One region of the Clostridium sp. 'deep sea' genome, then DNA from elsewhere that is predicted to be linked to it. Evidence: riboswitches for the same ligand, from Rfam matches in the RefSeq annotation. Region 1 holds a riboswitch; the other holds the start of a gene.
The links. Region 1 has a riboswitch for FMN ahead of IMX26_RS14600 (ECF transporter S component). Riboswitches for the same ligand answer to the same signal wherever they lie in the genome.
Positions count from the first base shown of each region.

Region 2: it holds a riboswitch for FMN, as region 1 does, so the genes downstream of both, ribD (bifunctional diaminohydroxyphosphoribosylaminopyrimidine deaminase/5-amino-6-(5-phosphoribosylamino)uracil reductase RibD) here and IMX26_RS14600 (ECF transporter S component) in region 1, are expected to answer to the same signal.

Region 1 covers NZ_CP063353.1:3,134,184-3,141,470, forward strand. The annotation lists gene IMX26_RS14580 (TetR/AcrR family transcriptional regulator) at 426-1,004, shown strand; gene IMX26_RS14585 (ATP-binding cassette domain-containing protein) at 1,014-1,742, shown strand; gene IMX26_RS14590 (ABC transporter permease) at 1,726-2,418, shown strand; gene IMX26_RS14595 (hypothetical protein) at 2,423-2,599, shown strand; gene IMX26_RS14600 (ECF transporter S component) at 2,691-3,236, opposite strand; FMN riboswitch at 3,375-3,489, opposite strand; gene tsaE (tRNA (adenosine(37)-N6)-threonylcarbamoyltransferase complex ATPase subunit type 1 TsaE) at 3,620-4,093, shown strand; gene tsaB (tRNA (adenosine(37)-N6)-threonylcarbamoyltransferase complex dimerization subunit type 1 TsaB) at 4,074-4,793, shown strand; gene rimI (ribosomal protein S18-alanine N-acetyltransferase) at 4,780-5,259, shown strand; gene tsaD (tRNA (adenosine(37)-N6)-threonylcarbamoyltransferase complex transferase subunit TsaD) at 5,261-6,289, shown strand; gene IMX26_RS14625 (5-formyltetrahydrofolate cyclo-ligase) at 6,300-6,917, shown strand; gene IMX26_RS14630 (formate/nitrite transporter family protein) at 6,889-7,287, shown strand, end outside.
Region 2 covers NZ_CP063353.1:217,129-224,415, reverse strand. The annotation lists gene IMX26_RS01105 (bifunctional 3,4-dihydroxy-2-butanone-4-phosphate synthase/GTP cyclohydrolase II) at 1-91, opposite strand, end outside; gene ribE (riboflavin synthase) at 103-738, opposite strand; gene ribD (bifunctional diaminohydroxyphosphoribosylaminopyrimidine deaminase/5-amino-6-(5-phosphoribosylamino)uracil reductase RibD) at 749-1,831, opposite strand; FMN riboswitch at 2,072-2,186, opposite strand; gene IMX26_RS01090 (MFS transporter) at 2,205-3,461, opposite strand; gene IMX26_RS01085 (TrmB family transcriptional regulator) at 3,466-4,254, opposite strand; gene IMX26_RS01080 (DUF2268 domain-containing putative Zn-dependent protease) at 4,400-5,308, opposite strand; gene IMX26_RS01075 (GNAT family N-acetyltransferase) at 5,629-6,255, opposite strand; gene IMX26_RS01070 (protein phosphatase 2C domain-containing protein) at 6,268-7,026, opposite strand; gene IMX26_RS01065 (NAD(P)H-dependent oxidoreductase) at 7,146-7,287, opposite strand, start outside.

The DNA of each region.
Region 1 (7,287 bases):
CTTTGTAGCTATATAAATATCTAAAACAGGCATATACCTTGTGCTTGAAACAGAATAGTATGACAGATGTAATAGTAGAATAGTATTTTTATCACAAGGTTAGCAAAGAACGTTTAAATATGTAATTAAAGCTTGAAAAATCAGACACAACTTAGATAATAAACATTTAATTGAGAAACCACTAAGAACTCCAAGGATACAAAGTTGGGCACTTTAAGATACCTTCGTTTTTGTTGTTACTTAAACCTAAAGTATAAATTGTCCGCCAGTAGGGAATCACCTCTGTGTGATTCCGTTGTGGATACTTAGTTGTATATTAATTACAGTTTATTGTTGATATTAGAATTATTAATTGACAGAGCAAGGTAATTTATTTATAATCTATATGACTAAAATAATATAAATAGTCATATGGAGGTGATTTTGTGCCAAAAAGCTTTAGTGAACAACAAAAAAAGAACATACGCCACAAACTACTAACAGAATGTACTCAACAATGGTCGAAATATGGATATAAAAAAACAAGTATAGACACCCTTTGTGCTAATGTTGGAATATCTAAAGGAGCTTTTTATACATTCTTTAACTCAAAAGAAGCCCTGTTTTGTGAAGCTTTATGTTTAGTTCAGGATAATCTTTATAAACAAGCAAATGAAATAATGGCTAACTCTCCCAACAAGTATGGTTTAGCAGAGGTACTAAAAGTAACGTATCGACAGTATTGTAAACATAGTTTTATATGCAATACAACAAGTGTTGATTTTATATCATTTACTAATAAATTATCACCAATACAATTAACAGCAATAGCCGAGTATAGTCAAAAAGCAGGGCAGGTCTTTTTAAACAAGCCCTATATAAAATTTAAAATCAATCAAAAAAAAGCTATTTCTGTGATAACAGCGTTGCTAGCTATGGTTTCATCAAAAGAAAAAATGTGTTATGACCACTTGGAGGTTTTTGATTTTATGGTTGATAACCTCATTAACGATATTTGTGAGTAGGAGATACTTATGACTATTGTAATAGAAGCTAAAACGCTTCAAAAAAGTTTTGGTGATTTAAAAGTAATTAAAGATGGTAGCTTTTCAGTAAAAGAAAAAAAGATATATGGTCTTTTAGGTGCTAATGGGGCAGGAAAAACAACCGTATTAAAAATGCTTACCGGACTACTACAAAGAGATTTGGGTTCAATAAGTATTTTTGATTTAAATATCGATACGCAGCGTAATGAAATATTAAAATATATTGGACTATCTATAGAAACACCCGTATTTTATGAGCATTTAAGCGCAGAAGAGAATCTAAAGATTCACTTAGCTTACATGGACTCTAAAGCTGATATTAAAAATACTCTTCAAATGGTAGGACTTGAGGGTGTGAATAACCGCTCAGTTTCTAAATTCTCTTTAGGAATGAGAGCTAGGTTGGCTATTGCAAGGGCTATTATACATGAACCTAAACTATTAATTTTAGATGAACCAGTTAATGGGCTAGACCCTCAAGGTATTAAGGATATGAGGGTGTTGTTTAAAAGGCTTTGTGAAGAAGAAGATAAAACAATTTTATTATCAAGCCACACGTTAAGCGAAGTAGAACAGGTGGCAGATTTTATAGTAGTATTAGCAAATGGCATAACAAAACAAGCAAAAATGAGTGATATAAAAAAGCAGTATAGAGGCGGATTAGAAGAATACTATTTTAGTATTGTAGGAGAAAAAGCAAATGATAAAACTAATTAAATTAGAGATTAAACGCAATAGACTTACCTCATATTATATTGCTTTAATTATTATTTCCATATTAATGCTTGCTTTTATATATATGATCGCTATGATAGCTAAAGTTGAAAATGATATACAGTTTCAGAGTTACGATAATCTGTTAAAGATGCATACGGGTATATGTTTTATCGTCTTTTCAGTTTTTTCTGTAGTTCTTTTTTCTAAATTTATTATAGAAGATTACAGTCGCCAAAAAGCTATGCTCATGTTTTCGTATCCGGTATCTAAAACCAAAGTATTTTTTAGTAAAGTTATGTTGGTCACAAGCTTTATTGCTTTTGGTTTTTTAATATGTACCTTAATACCAAGTAGTATTTTTTTCTTAACTGAAAACATCAAACCAATATTAAGTGGTAAGATCACAAACCAACATATTCTAAGCCAATATCTAAGAGTTATTACCTCTGTTTTTGCTATTATGACAGTTGGCTTAATATCATTAAGAATAGGTTTTATTAAAAAATCAGTTTCAACAACAATTGTAACAGCAATTATATTATCTGTTATTTTTGGAAATGTAATTATTGGTATCAACCCAAATCTCTATATGGTTATTGGTAGTATGGTACTTTTAGCAGTAGGTATTTTGGCTGCTTATTCTACGAATAAGGTTATTAACAAAATGGAGGTTTAGTAAAATGAAAATAGGGATAATTTTAGGTGCTATATTGGGCATTGTTTTACTCTTAATTAGTTTAATAGGGTTTTTCTTAAGTAAAAATAAAACAGAATCAAGTATATGGTATAAATGGCTGGCTCTTGCTGGAGTATGTGCTTTAGTTACTGCTGTAATAAATGCCTTAAAGATGTTATAGTAGTTTTAACGAAATAGGGTCATTAAAATTAGTAAATAATTTTAATGACCCAAATTATTGTATAGCTCATAATTAATATATGACTAATACTTTATTGTGAAACAAATTTGTCCATGATATTTTTAAAACGTTTGTATAACACAGCAGTTATAATACAACTTATTAAACCACGCAATAAGTTAAATGGAATAATTGCAGATATAACTAATGGTTTAATTTGCTCAACTGGAATACCCCAAATAGGTAAGGCGATATACATATTTGTTAATACCATAAGCATAGTCATTGTGATTGTACCCAAAACATAACCAATTACTGAGCCTGTAAAGCTCTTTTTAAGCTTTTTATAAATGTAGCTAGCTACAAAAACCAAAGACACGGTAGAAACTAAGTTCATAAACGCTCCGATAATGCCGCTTTTGCCTTTGGTTAGTAAAAAAACAAAAGCTTTTACAATAGATATTAAGCACCCCGCAACAGGTCCTAAAGAAAAAGCACCCATTAAAACTGGCACATCGCTTAAATCATACTCCAAAAAAGGAGCAGCAGGTAGTAGTGGTACTTGAAACCACATTAAAACAGTAGACAGGGCTGCTAAAAAACCTATAGCAACCATTGTTTTTGTTTGGTATCGCATAATTATCCTCCCAAAACCTCTGGAGCCCATAGACTAACTTTTTCACTTTATCCATGAATATATACAGTAGTCTATACTTTGATGTTTAAAACATAAAAACCCCGACTTATATTTAAAGTCGGGGTAAATTGTTTAAAAACAAGCCTTCTTTCATCCAGACTTTACTGTCGGCATTGGAATTTCACCAATTCAGCATTACTGCTCGCGGGCTTTAACCGCCGGTAGGGAATTGCACCCTGCCCCGAAGGTAAATATTATTTACAACAACAGTATAGTATTATATTAATAAATATGTCAAGCTAGTTTTTTCAATTAAGCATGTCTGTTATAATAGGGTATTGAGAAATTAGATTTTATTAGACCCAGAGAAAGTAGGTTATGTTATGTTAACGCTTAAATCTAATTCTGTAGAAAACACTGAAAATATAGCGCAAAAAGTAGGGCATATTTTAACTAAAAATGATATCTTACTTTTAAATGGAGAGTTAGGGGTAGGTAAAACTGCTTTTGTTAGAGGTATTCTTAAGGGGGTAGGGGGCAGTGCGGATATGGTAACGAGTCCTTCATACACCTATTTAAATATATATGAGGCACCCATAAAAGTTTTTCATATGGATGTGTATCTGTTACATAGTTTTAGCGATGTATATGAGCTTGGATACGAAGAGCTATATAACAATGGCTTAATTGTAATGGAGTGGGGGGATAAATTTATCGCCGAAATACTAGACCCGTATTGGCAAATTAATATAAGCTATACGGATACGATAAATGAAAGAATAATTAAAATAATACCTCCTAAAACAAAAAAACATTTACTAAAGGAGCTGAAAATAAGTGGCAATCTTAGCCTTTGATACCTCAAGCAAAGCCTGTACAATTGCTTTAGGTACTAATGAAAAGTTACTTATAGAGTATACCCTAAACCTTGATTACACTCACTCAGATTACCTATTGTCTTTAATAAAAGAGGCCTTAAGAGTGGCTGATTTAACAATCAATGAGCTAGATGCAATTGGGGTAGTAAAAGGACCAGGGTCATTTACGGGGTTAAGAATTGGCTTAACTGTAGCCAAGGGTTTAGCAATAGCCGCTAACTGCCCTATATATAGCTTTACCTCGCTTGAGGTTTTAGCCGCATCTTATTGGGGTGTAAAAGAACCCGTAATAGCAACTATTCCGGCTCAACGAGGACAAGTATATGTTGGTCAATTTAATTGCAGTGAGGGTAAACCTAAGCTTATAAATGACTACTTTATTGGTAAATTACAAAACGAAATAAGTGATTTAATTTTGGCACATGATAAGGTACACTTAATAAGCAATGATAATAAGGCAAATGCGCAAGAGATTGTTAGTTTATTTGCTGATAAAGTTATAAATAATACCCCTTTTCATAGCTATTCCAGGGCATCTTTAATTTTGCCTTTAGTAGTTGATGCAATCAAAAACAAACAAAAACCATGTAATACAGAAACAGTAGAACCATTTTATATGAGATTATCTGCAGCTGAAGAACAGCGGCTAGAAAGAGAAACTAAAAATGTTAAATCATAGACCCATGCTTCAAAGTGATTTAGATAATATTACTCGTATTGAACACTTAACATACACAAATCCTTGGAGTAAAAATACCTTTATCACAGAGTTAACTCATAACGATCACTCTAGTTATATGGTATTACTAAAAAACGAAACCATAATTGCCTATGGTGGCTTATGGCAGGTATTGGATGAGTCTCATATAACAACAATAGCAGTAGACCCTAACTATCAGGGCAAAGGTTATGGTAATACTATGCTTAACATCTTATTTTCGAAGGCAGTTACTAATGGAGCCACCTCTATTACCCTTGAGGTTAGAGAATCTAATGAAAAGGCCATAAATCTCTACAAAAAGAACGGTTTTTTAGTGGGTGGCAGGCGTATAAAATATTACAGTGATAATAATGAAGATGCCTTAGTAATGTGGAAAAAAGATATTAATAAACTGCATAAACCTCTAGTAGAGTTGGTGATTTAAGGTGAAAACAACTACAACAATTTTAGCTATCGAAACATCGTGTGATGAAACCTCAGTTGCTATTGTTCAAGATGGCCACAGGGTTTTAGCCAATGAAATTTCTTCTCAAATAGACCTACACAGGTTATATGGAGGGGTGGTGCCAGAGATAGCCTCTCGTCGCCATATTAAAAACATAGTACCAGTATACAAAGCCGCTTTACAACAGGCTGGCTTAACTATGGAAGATATAGATGCCATTGCAGTAACCGCAGGTCCAGGTTTAATAGGAGCCTTATTAATAGGTTTATCTTTTGCTAAGGCATTAGCTTTTGGATACAATAAACCACTTGTTACAATTAATCATTTAGCCGGACATCTATATGGATCATTTATTGATAGACCAAACCTACAGCTACCCTTAATTGCCTTAGTAGTATCGGGTGGACATACAGAATTAATATATATGGAAGAACACTTAAAATTTGAACGCATTGCTCATACCCGTGATGATGCGGCGGGCGAGGCCTTTGATAAAATTGCCCGAAGACTAGGCTTAGGTTATCCAGGTGGACCAGTAATTGAAAATATATCCCTTAAAGGGGATAATACAGCCTTTGCTTTTCCGCGAGCCTTTGCCAAAGAAGATACCCTTGACTTTAGTTTTAGCGGGTTAAAATCTGCTGTTATTAATGTAATTCATAAACACGAGCAAAAGAATATAGAGTTACCCGTAAATGATATAGCGGCATCTTTTCAGCAGGCGGTAGTTGATGTATTAGTAGAAAATACTATAAAAGCTGCTAAACTCAAACAAGTTAATCAGGTTGCATTAGCCGGAGGTGTGGCCGCAAACACTGCTTTAAGACAGCAGTTAACTAAGGCGTTGCAGAAACATAATATAAAACTATTTTACCCTCAAAAAGTATACTGTACAGATAATGCAGCCATGGTAGGAGTAGCTGGTTATCACTACTATAAACAGGGTTTAATAGCTAAGTTAAATGCCAATGCCTATGCTACCTTGCCTATTACTGAACACCCCCAATAAGGAGAATACAATGGCAAACTTAAAAGAGATAAAAACAAAACTAAGAAAACAAATTATTGAAAAACGCAGTATTATTAATAAAGATACACGTGAAAAGGCAGACTTACAAATAAAAGAAAATCTTGAGAAAACTGCCCAATATCAACAAGCAAATATAATTCTGTATTATGTTGATTTTCGTGGTGAAGTGTCCACAAAAGAACTCATTGACACAGCCTTAAAAGCTGATAAAATAGTATGCGTGCCTATAACTATACCAAAAACCAGAAGTATTCTTGCTTACCAAATTAAATCTAAAAATGATTTAATAAAAGGAAACTACGGTATTATGGAGCCTAACAAAGAGCACTGCACAGCAATAGACCTATCAAAAATAGATTTAGTAATTACTCCAGGAGTAGCCTTTGATACAAACCGTAATAGACTAGGTTACGGAGGAGGTTATTATGACAGATTAGTTGCTAAACTATCCTCTACTTGTTCAAGAATTGCATTAGCATACGAAACACAAATAGTAGATAAAATTCCTACTGGAATATTTGATGTGCCAGTTAACTTTATAATTACAGAGAATAGAATTATTGGGAGGAACAAGAAGGATGAGGAATTTAAAACCAGGAGAAATTAGAGAAGCAACAATAGATGTTGGCATAAAAAAATCAGTTCGACCAGCTTGGCTTACCTTATTGTTAGGATTTTTAGCAGGTTGTTATATTTCTTTTGCTGGCTTTGCTTCAATTATAATTTCACAAGATGTATCCCAATTTTTAGGATATGGTATGTCTAAAATGATGGCGGGTGTTATATTCAGTTTAGCTTTAATTTTAATTTTATTAGCAGGAGCAGAATTATTTACAGGCAACAATTTGTTAATAATGGCTTGTCAAAAGAAAAAAATCTCTGTAGGTGCTATGTTAAAAAATTGGTCATTAGTTTATCTATCAAACTTTATAGGAGCTGTTTTTGTAGCATTTTTAATAGCAAAATCGGGTTTATGG
Region 2 (7,287 bases), 910 kb from region 1:
CTTCATTTTCTCTGTTTTCATCATCTACTACAATAATTATTTTTCCATGTTTTAAGGCCACGATTGCTTGTTCAATAGTATCAAAAACCATAATTTTACCTCCTAATAAAAATTATTTTCTTTTAAAAACTGCATGTTTATTTCTTTTTTGTTAAATTGCAAAATTCTCTCAATGTATTTCCCCAATATATCACACTCAATATTCGCTTTATCACCCAGTTTCTTTTGACATAAAGTAGTACTATATTGAGTTGTTGGGATTATTGATACACTAAAATCATACCTATTAACCTCAGTTATAGTTAAACTAACACCATCGATTGCTACAGATCCTTTTTTAACAAGATATTTTATAATACTGTTTGAAGCTGTATATTTTATAATAATGGCATTGTCCTGCCAATATTGACTTGACTTAGTTACTGTTCCATCTATATGACCAGATATTATATAACCACCAATTCGATCTCCAACTTTGGCAGCACGCTCTAAATTTACTACACTGTTGATCTTTAAACTATTCAAGTTAGTTAACCAAAATGTCTCAGGCATAACATCTGTACAAAATGCGCAATTCTCTAACGCTGATACTGTTAAACACACACCATTAACACTAATGCTATCTCCTATTTTTGTACCATTCAGAACTTCATTAGCATTTACTACTAGACTTAAGCTAGAACCCTTTTTTGTAACTGCTCTAATTGTAGCAATTTCTTCAACTATTCCTGTGAACATATACATTACCTCACTTTAAATAACCAATAACAGCTATATTATTATTGAAAAATTGGTATTTAACTGATTTTAGGTTTATAGATTGCTGCATATTACTTATACCTAGATCTTTAATTGGACTATAACATCCACCAATGATTTTAGGTGATATAAAAGCAATAAGTTTATCACAGAGCTTGTTTTTAATTACAGATGTAATAATACGAGATCCTCCCTCAACTAAAATGCTCGCAATACCTAATTTACCTAACTTACTAAATAAGAATTTCAGATCAATACCTCCAAGACAACTAGGGCAAATTATTACTCTTACTCCTTTAGATTTTAATAACTCTAGTTTTAATTTATCTGCCATTACAGTTGTAGCAATTATACAATTTGAGTCTGCTAATACCTGTGAATCTAAAGGTATACTCGCTTTTGTATCAACAATAACTCGTTTACATTGTGCTGCCTTTTTATTTTTTAGCCTCGTTGTTAATTTTGGATTATCTGTCTTAACAGTACCTATTCCAATTAAAATAGCATCATTTTTATGCCTTAACTCATGAGCATACTGCCTTGCTTCCTCACTAGAAATCCACTTTGAATCACCTGTTGATGAAGCAATTTTTCCATCTATTGTCATGGCATATTTAATTGTGCAAAAGGGTTGTTTACTAACAATATATTTTAAAAAAACTTCATTTTGCTGCATTATTTCAGTCTCTAATAACCCTAAGCTTACTTTTACTCCAGCTTTTTGTAATTGCTGTATACCTTTACCACTTGTTAGTGGATTAGGGTCGATTATTCCTATATATACCTGCTTTATACCAGCGTTAATGATTGCCTCACAACACGGTGGGGTTTTGCCATAATGAGTACAGGGCTCAACCGTAACATACAAAGTAGCTCCCTTAGTAGGCTTTACAGCACTATTCAAGGCATTTATCTCAGCATGTAAACCCCCATATTTTTGATGGTATCCTTCGCCAATTATGCTATCATTTTTAACAATTACAGCCCCGACTAAAGGATTGGGACTTACAAAACCAGCACCCAGTTCAGCTAATTCAAATGCTCTCTTCATGTATAACTCATGATTCAACATATTACCTCCCATTTAACAATTTTGCTAAAGCAAAGTGTTACCTAATAAATTTATTAATAAAAAAAAACCCTTAAGCAAACGCTTTACAGGGCTTTAAATACTTCTAAAAGTATCTACTTAAACTACTAATATCAATCACAATTTTATCAAAAGTATATTTAGGCAAAAAAATAAAATCCTTAAATATACTTTCAGGATTTTATTGTTTAAAAAATATGATTAATAAACATATTTAAGCAATATAAATTTCTTTCATCCAGACTTTACTGTCGGTCTTGGAATTTCACCAAGTCAGCCATAAGGCTCGTGGACTTTAACCACCGGTCGGGAAACTAACCCTGCCCTGAAATTATTTAATTAACTATAAGATAACTTAAATCTCATGATTTGTCAATTGTATTTTTTGTACACCATTATTTTTACTTTTAGCTTTCATTACAAAAAATAAAATAACAACTAAAGATATTGCCACAGAACTTGTTATAAAGGCAATACTAATGCCATATAGTTCAGCAATTAAACCAACAGCTACTGCACTTATTACTTCTCCAATTGAGCCTGCCATTGCGTAAATTGATAATAGTGTAGCTCTGTATTCACTGCTGATTAAACAATTTAAATAGTCTCTAGTAAGTGGCTCACTTACACCTACAAAAAAGGTATAACAAATATAAGATATAACAGCAAATAAAACACTATTGGTTATTGCCAAACTAACAATTGATATTATAATAAATAAATGTAAAATTACAAGTGACGTTAAGCTGTTGTCTATAATTTTTATAATTTTGTGTACTGGTTTAAGTACAAAAACTATTAGTATATTAGAGATAACAATAATAGAACCTAAATAGTTCTCAGATAAGTGTTTATTCTCTATTAAAAATACACTCCAATATTCACTTATTGGAGATAAAGCAAATTCATAAATTGCAGCAATCAAAAACATTAAAACAACAAGGATTACTGCATTATTTATGTTACTGTTAACAATCGTATTTAAACTATGTTTATGAGTTTGTTTGTTTAGTTTTTTGATATAGCTTTCTTTCATGCTCATTAATACTATCAACAATGAAATAACATTAATGAAAATGAAAATAAACCACACAGTTTTTATTTTTTGTAAGCCTAGTGCACTACCTGCTAAGCTTCCTATTACAATAGCTAATCTTCTTAGTCTACTGCTTATAACAAACATATCTTGGGAGTGTTGCTCTTTACCAAGATGTTTTAATTTATCATATGCCCAGGCTTCAAAAGCTCCAGACATTAAGGTATAACCTATACCTCTTAATATAACTGCTACTAATATTAATTTTAGGTCTTTAGCAAGTAAATAGATAAAGCCTGTTAAAACAAAAAAACTTAAGCTTGCTATAATAGATTTTCTTCTACCAAACTTATCTGCTATGAATCCTGTAGGTATTTCAAAAATTGCCATACTTAGCTCAAATATCATTGAGACAATACCAATTTGTAAAAGCGTTAATCCTAGAACTCGATAATAAATAATTAACAAAGGTAAGATTAATCCTCCACTTAAACTACATAGAAACTTAATCACTGGGTAAACATGAACCTCTTGAGGTAAATCTGAAAAAAGTAGTTTTTTTATTTTACGTATCATTTTATTACTCCTTTAAGATATTATTAAGTTGTTTTTTTACTTGCTCTAATACCAAACTATTTTGCTCTAACACTTCTTTCATTTTTTCTGTATACAAATCATGAATAAACGCTTCAGTTGCTAAATTTACAAAGCTAACATTTGCCGAAAAAACAGCATTAGCAACACTGTTTTCAATATCGCCACTAAAAGCTAGTTTATTGTCAACTATTAGGTTAAAATCACGCTGTTTTTCACTATTCCATTGTTTATCAACATCATGTTCTAAGATGTAATTGACAGCTTCTTTCTCTCTTTTAGTTGAGTTTCCAAGGCAAATCAATACACAGTTTACTGACCTTAATTTAGCCTTTAGCAAAAATGGAGTAATATCACCTAAATCCTGCTGCCAAATATCTAAATAGACTGTACGTTGAGCACTATTTATGAGGCTAATTATTTTGTTTTTGATATTTTTACTACCTTCAACATTAATAAACTGTTTACTTTCACTATTTAGCTGTTTTAAGTTACTACTTAAATAGCTTAACTTTAGCTCTAGTTCTCTTTGAAGTTGTTGTTTAAGTTCGCTAAAATCACGGGCTGAAAATAAAACACTATCTCCTTCTATTTTATAAACATAACCTTTTTGTACTAAGCTATTTAGTGCAGCATAACAGTTTGCCTTTGGAACTGCTGAAAGCTTAGATGCTTTATAACCGGTTACTGCTCCAAACTGAACAAGACATATATAAACTTTGCTTTCATACTCAGTTAAACCCAATTGCTTTAAAAAACCAATGTTTTTATTCATTTCATCACTCCTGTATTGGTAGTTGCTTTAACAACTACCTTAAGTATAGTAATCAAAATCTAATATGTCAATTATAATATCTAGTGCCTACAGCAAAAGAAATAGCTGTAGGCACTATTAAAGTTTTTATAATGGTAAAATCACGCTAGTTAAACCAAAAGTCAGTACAGGCTTTTAGTATTTCACTTGTTGGTGTTAAAGTTGCTTCTACAATACTTTTACCTGTTTTTTTAAGATAGTATTTTACTAAATGATAGCCAACTGCATAACCAGCACAGTAAGGTACAGATACAGGCTCATATCCCTGCATAAGTGCTAATTCATCACCAAACATATAACTAGCTACTTCAGTAAAGTCACTAATATTAAGTGAATTTTTAAATACCTTTTTTATTTCATTAAGATTGTTTACATTAATGTTTTTTACCCATGGACCAATAAGTTCTTCCCCATACATTGAGGCGGCAAAGCTTTCAGCTAAGCCCTCTAAAATAATATACTCTCCCAAGTTAATATTCATTTTCCATGGTTCATAACATAGCCTAATTTGGTGGTTAAATTCATGGGCAATAGCTAATGGTAATCTCATTAAGGTATACTCATTTGGGTCTATTAACACCATAAAATAGCCAGGTATACCACCAAAACCAGTATAACCTTTATTTATTTTAATTTGAGCATTATTAGAATCAGCTATAAATAAACCAAAAGTAAGCTCTGTAATGTTACTCATGGTAAAATTAATGTTTGGAAACTCTGCTATACACTCTTTAATAATTTGTTCTGCTGTTTGCCAAGAATTATGCTGTTTTAATATCTCTACTTTTGTAATGTCTTTTTCACTAATTAAACTTGGTTGGATCATACCAGTCATACTTGATGCCATCACTACATCGTAACCACTTGAATTTGCTGTAAAAGGTACATTTAATGTTTGCCACATTACTTGAAATGGTTTCATGATTTCATATTTAAAATAATTATCTCTTTTATTTAGTGGTAAACTGTACATTTTTTTATACATTTCATAGGTTCTTATATTATTTATTTTCATATTTATTACCTCCTTGTGTACTAGCTTAAGTTATAACGTAGCGTTAATGTCAAAAACTTTTAGAAACATAATAGACATTTTGCTAATATGATTTGAATAAGTGTATTTGCTTTTGAGGAGGAGAGTATTTATAAGTAAAGGTAGGTTTATGTTGCTAACATATAAAGTATAGTCTTAAGACGTTTAAATTTAATACTGGCTATCAGGATAGCCAACTATGAGGGTCATATAGTTAGAAATGAAGATGTAACTCAGTAAGAAAGTTTCACTAAGAAGTGGTTATAAAGCAAAATAGCAATACTCAGAAGTTTTAGATAATATTAATAATCAATTTGGTTAGGTGGTAACACAAGACAATACTGTTTTAAGTCATGATACACACTATCTATTACTTTTACCAATTTGAAACCATACTTTTCATAAATTGCTACATTGTTTTTATTATGAGTTTCGATTGTTACAGGTATATTTTGTTTATGTGCCTGTTTTAAAACAGGAGTAACTAGCTTTTTAAAATAGCCTTTTCCCCTAATAGTTTTGTCTACTACCACTAAATCAATATGTAAATATTCATCTTTATTTACATACTCTCGTACCCAAGAAGAGGTCAGCATATTACTCATTTTTTTAATATTTTTGTACTTATAACTAGGCATATAAAACCTAAAATTAAGTAGATTACCTGCTCTAAATTTTAGGTTATTAATTATTTTGCTTATCTTGCTATATTTAATTTTGGGATTATACACTACTATTACAGCCTTATTATTTTCAAGGCTATTTATATGGGAAAACAACTTTAACCAGCCAACATAGGCTTTAAAGAACTTTTTCATGGTACATAATTTATGTTTATCTTCAACTAAAAGGTACTGATATAAAGGGTCATTATAAAAGTTATCAGCCATTAAATCAGCAATTTGATTTATATTTAAATACTCGCTCATTATCTCACCTATTTAAAATTTAATTTTAATAATTGTTTTATCATCTGTAAAGTTATATTTTTCTTCTAGTTCAGTAACTAAATGTATTAGTTCTCTACATGATAACGACTGTAATTGAGTAATGTAGTTGCTATTAAGTATCTTCTCTAAGCCATCTGTTGCCAAAATAATTGTATCATTATCTTGTAAATCTATATGCCCAAATTTAAGTAATTGCAAAGCTGATTCCTGACCATTTAATACGCCATAACAATACTTATGTCTACTATTATTGCAGATATCATTACGTACTTGCTCTTTTGTGTATTTATCTTTATGTATTCTAATTAATTCTGTCTGTTGCTTTGTGAATTCTAACAAGCTGTTATGACGAATTATTGCTGCAACACAATCTCCTATATAACAATAAAAAAGCCTCTTTTGCTGAATATAAACTAATACTGCTACTGTTCCAGCTAAAAAGCTGTGATTTAATTTTTTGTTAAAGCTTTCAACTGCTAAGTTTCCCATCTTTATAGCCTCTTGTAATACTAACGTAGTATTAACTTGTAGTTGCTCATAGTTATGAGTTAGATATTGATGAACTGTGTCAGCCATTATTTTAGTAGCTTGGGCAGCAGGGCTTGGCTTTGGATAACTGCCATTAACAATGTCTCTTGATACCCCATCTAGTACCATAAATAATTTATTATGCTCATCAACAAAAAACAAATCTTCATTAGGTTTAAAATAGTCTTTATTGTTTTTTATGCTTTCATAATCTATTTTCATTTTTACCTCACTCAAGTCCAGTTTATTTAATTATATCAAAGTTTATAACAGTTTAAATTACTAGTTAGCAAAAAGCGGCAGATATTGAATCTGCCACCACTTAAGCTGTTATTAGTTTATTAGGAAATTTGAGAATATATTTTTTTATAAGCTATTTTTATTATCATATTTAAGCTACTAGCGAATATCTTTTTAATAGGATTGAGCTTTACACTATAATAAAAATTGCTGTTTAACCAGTTACGATCTAGCCAAAATTTA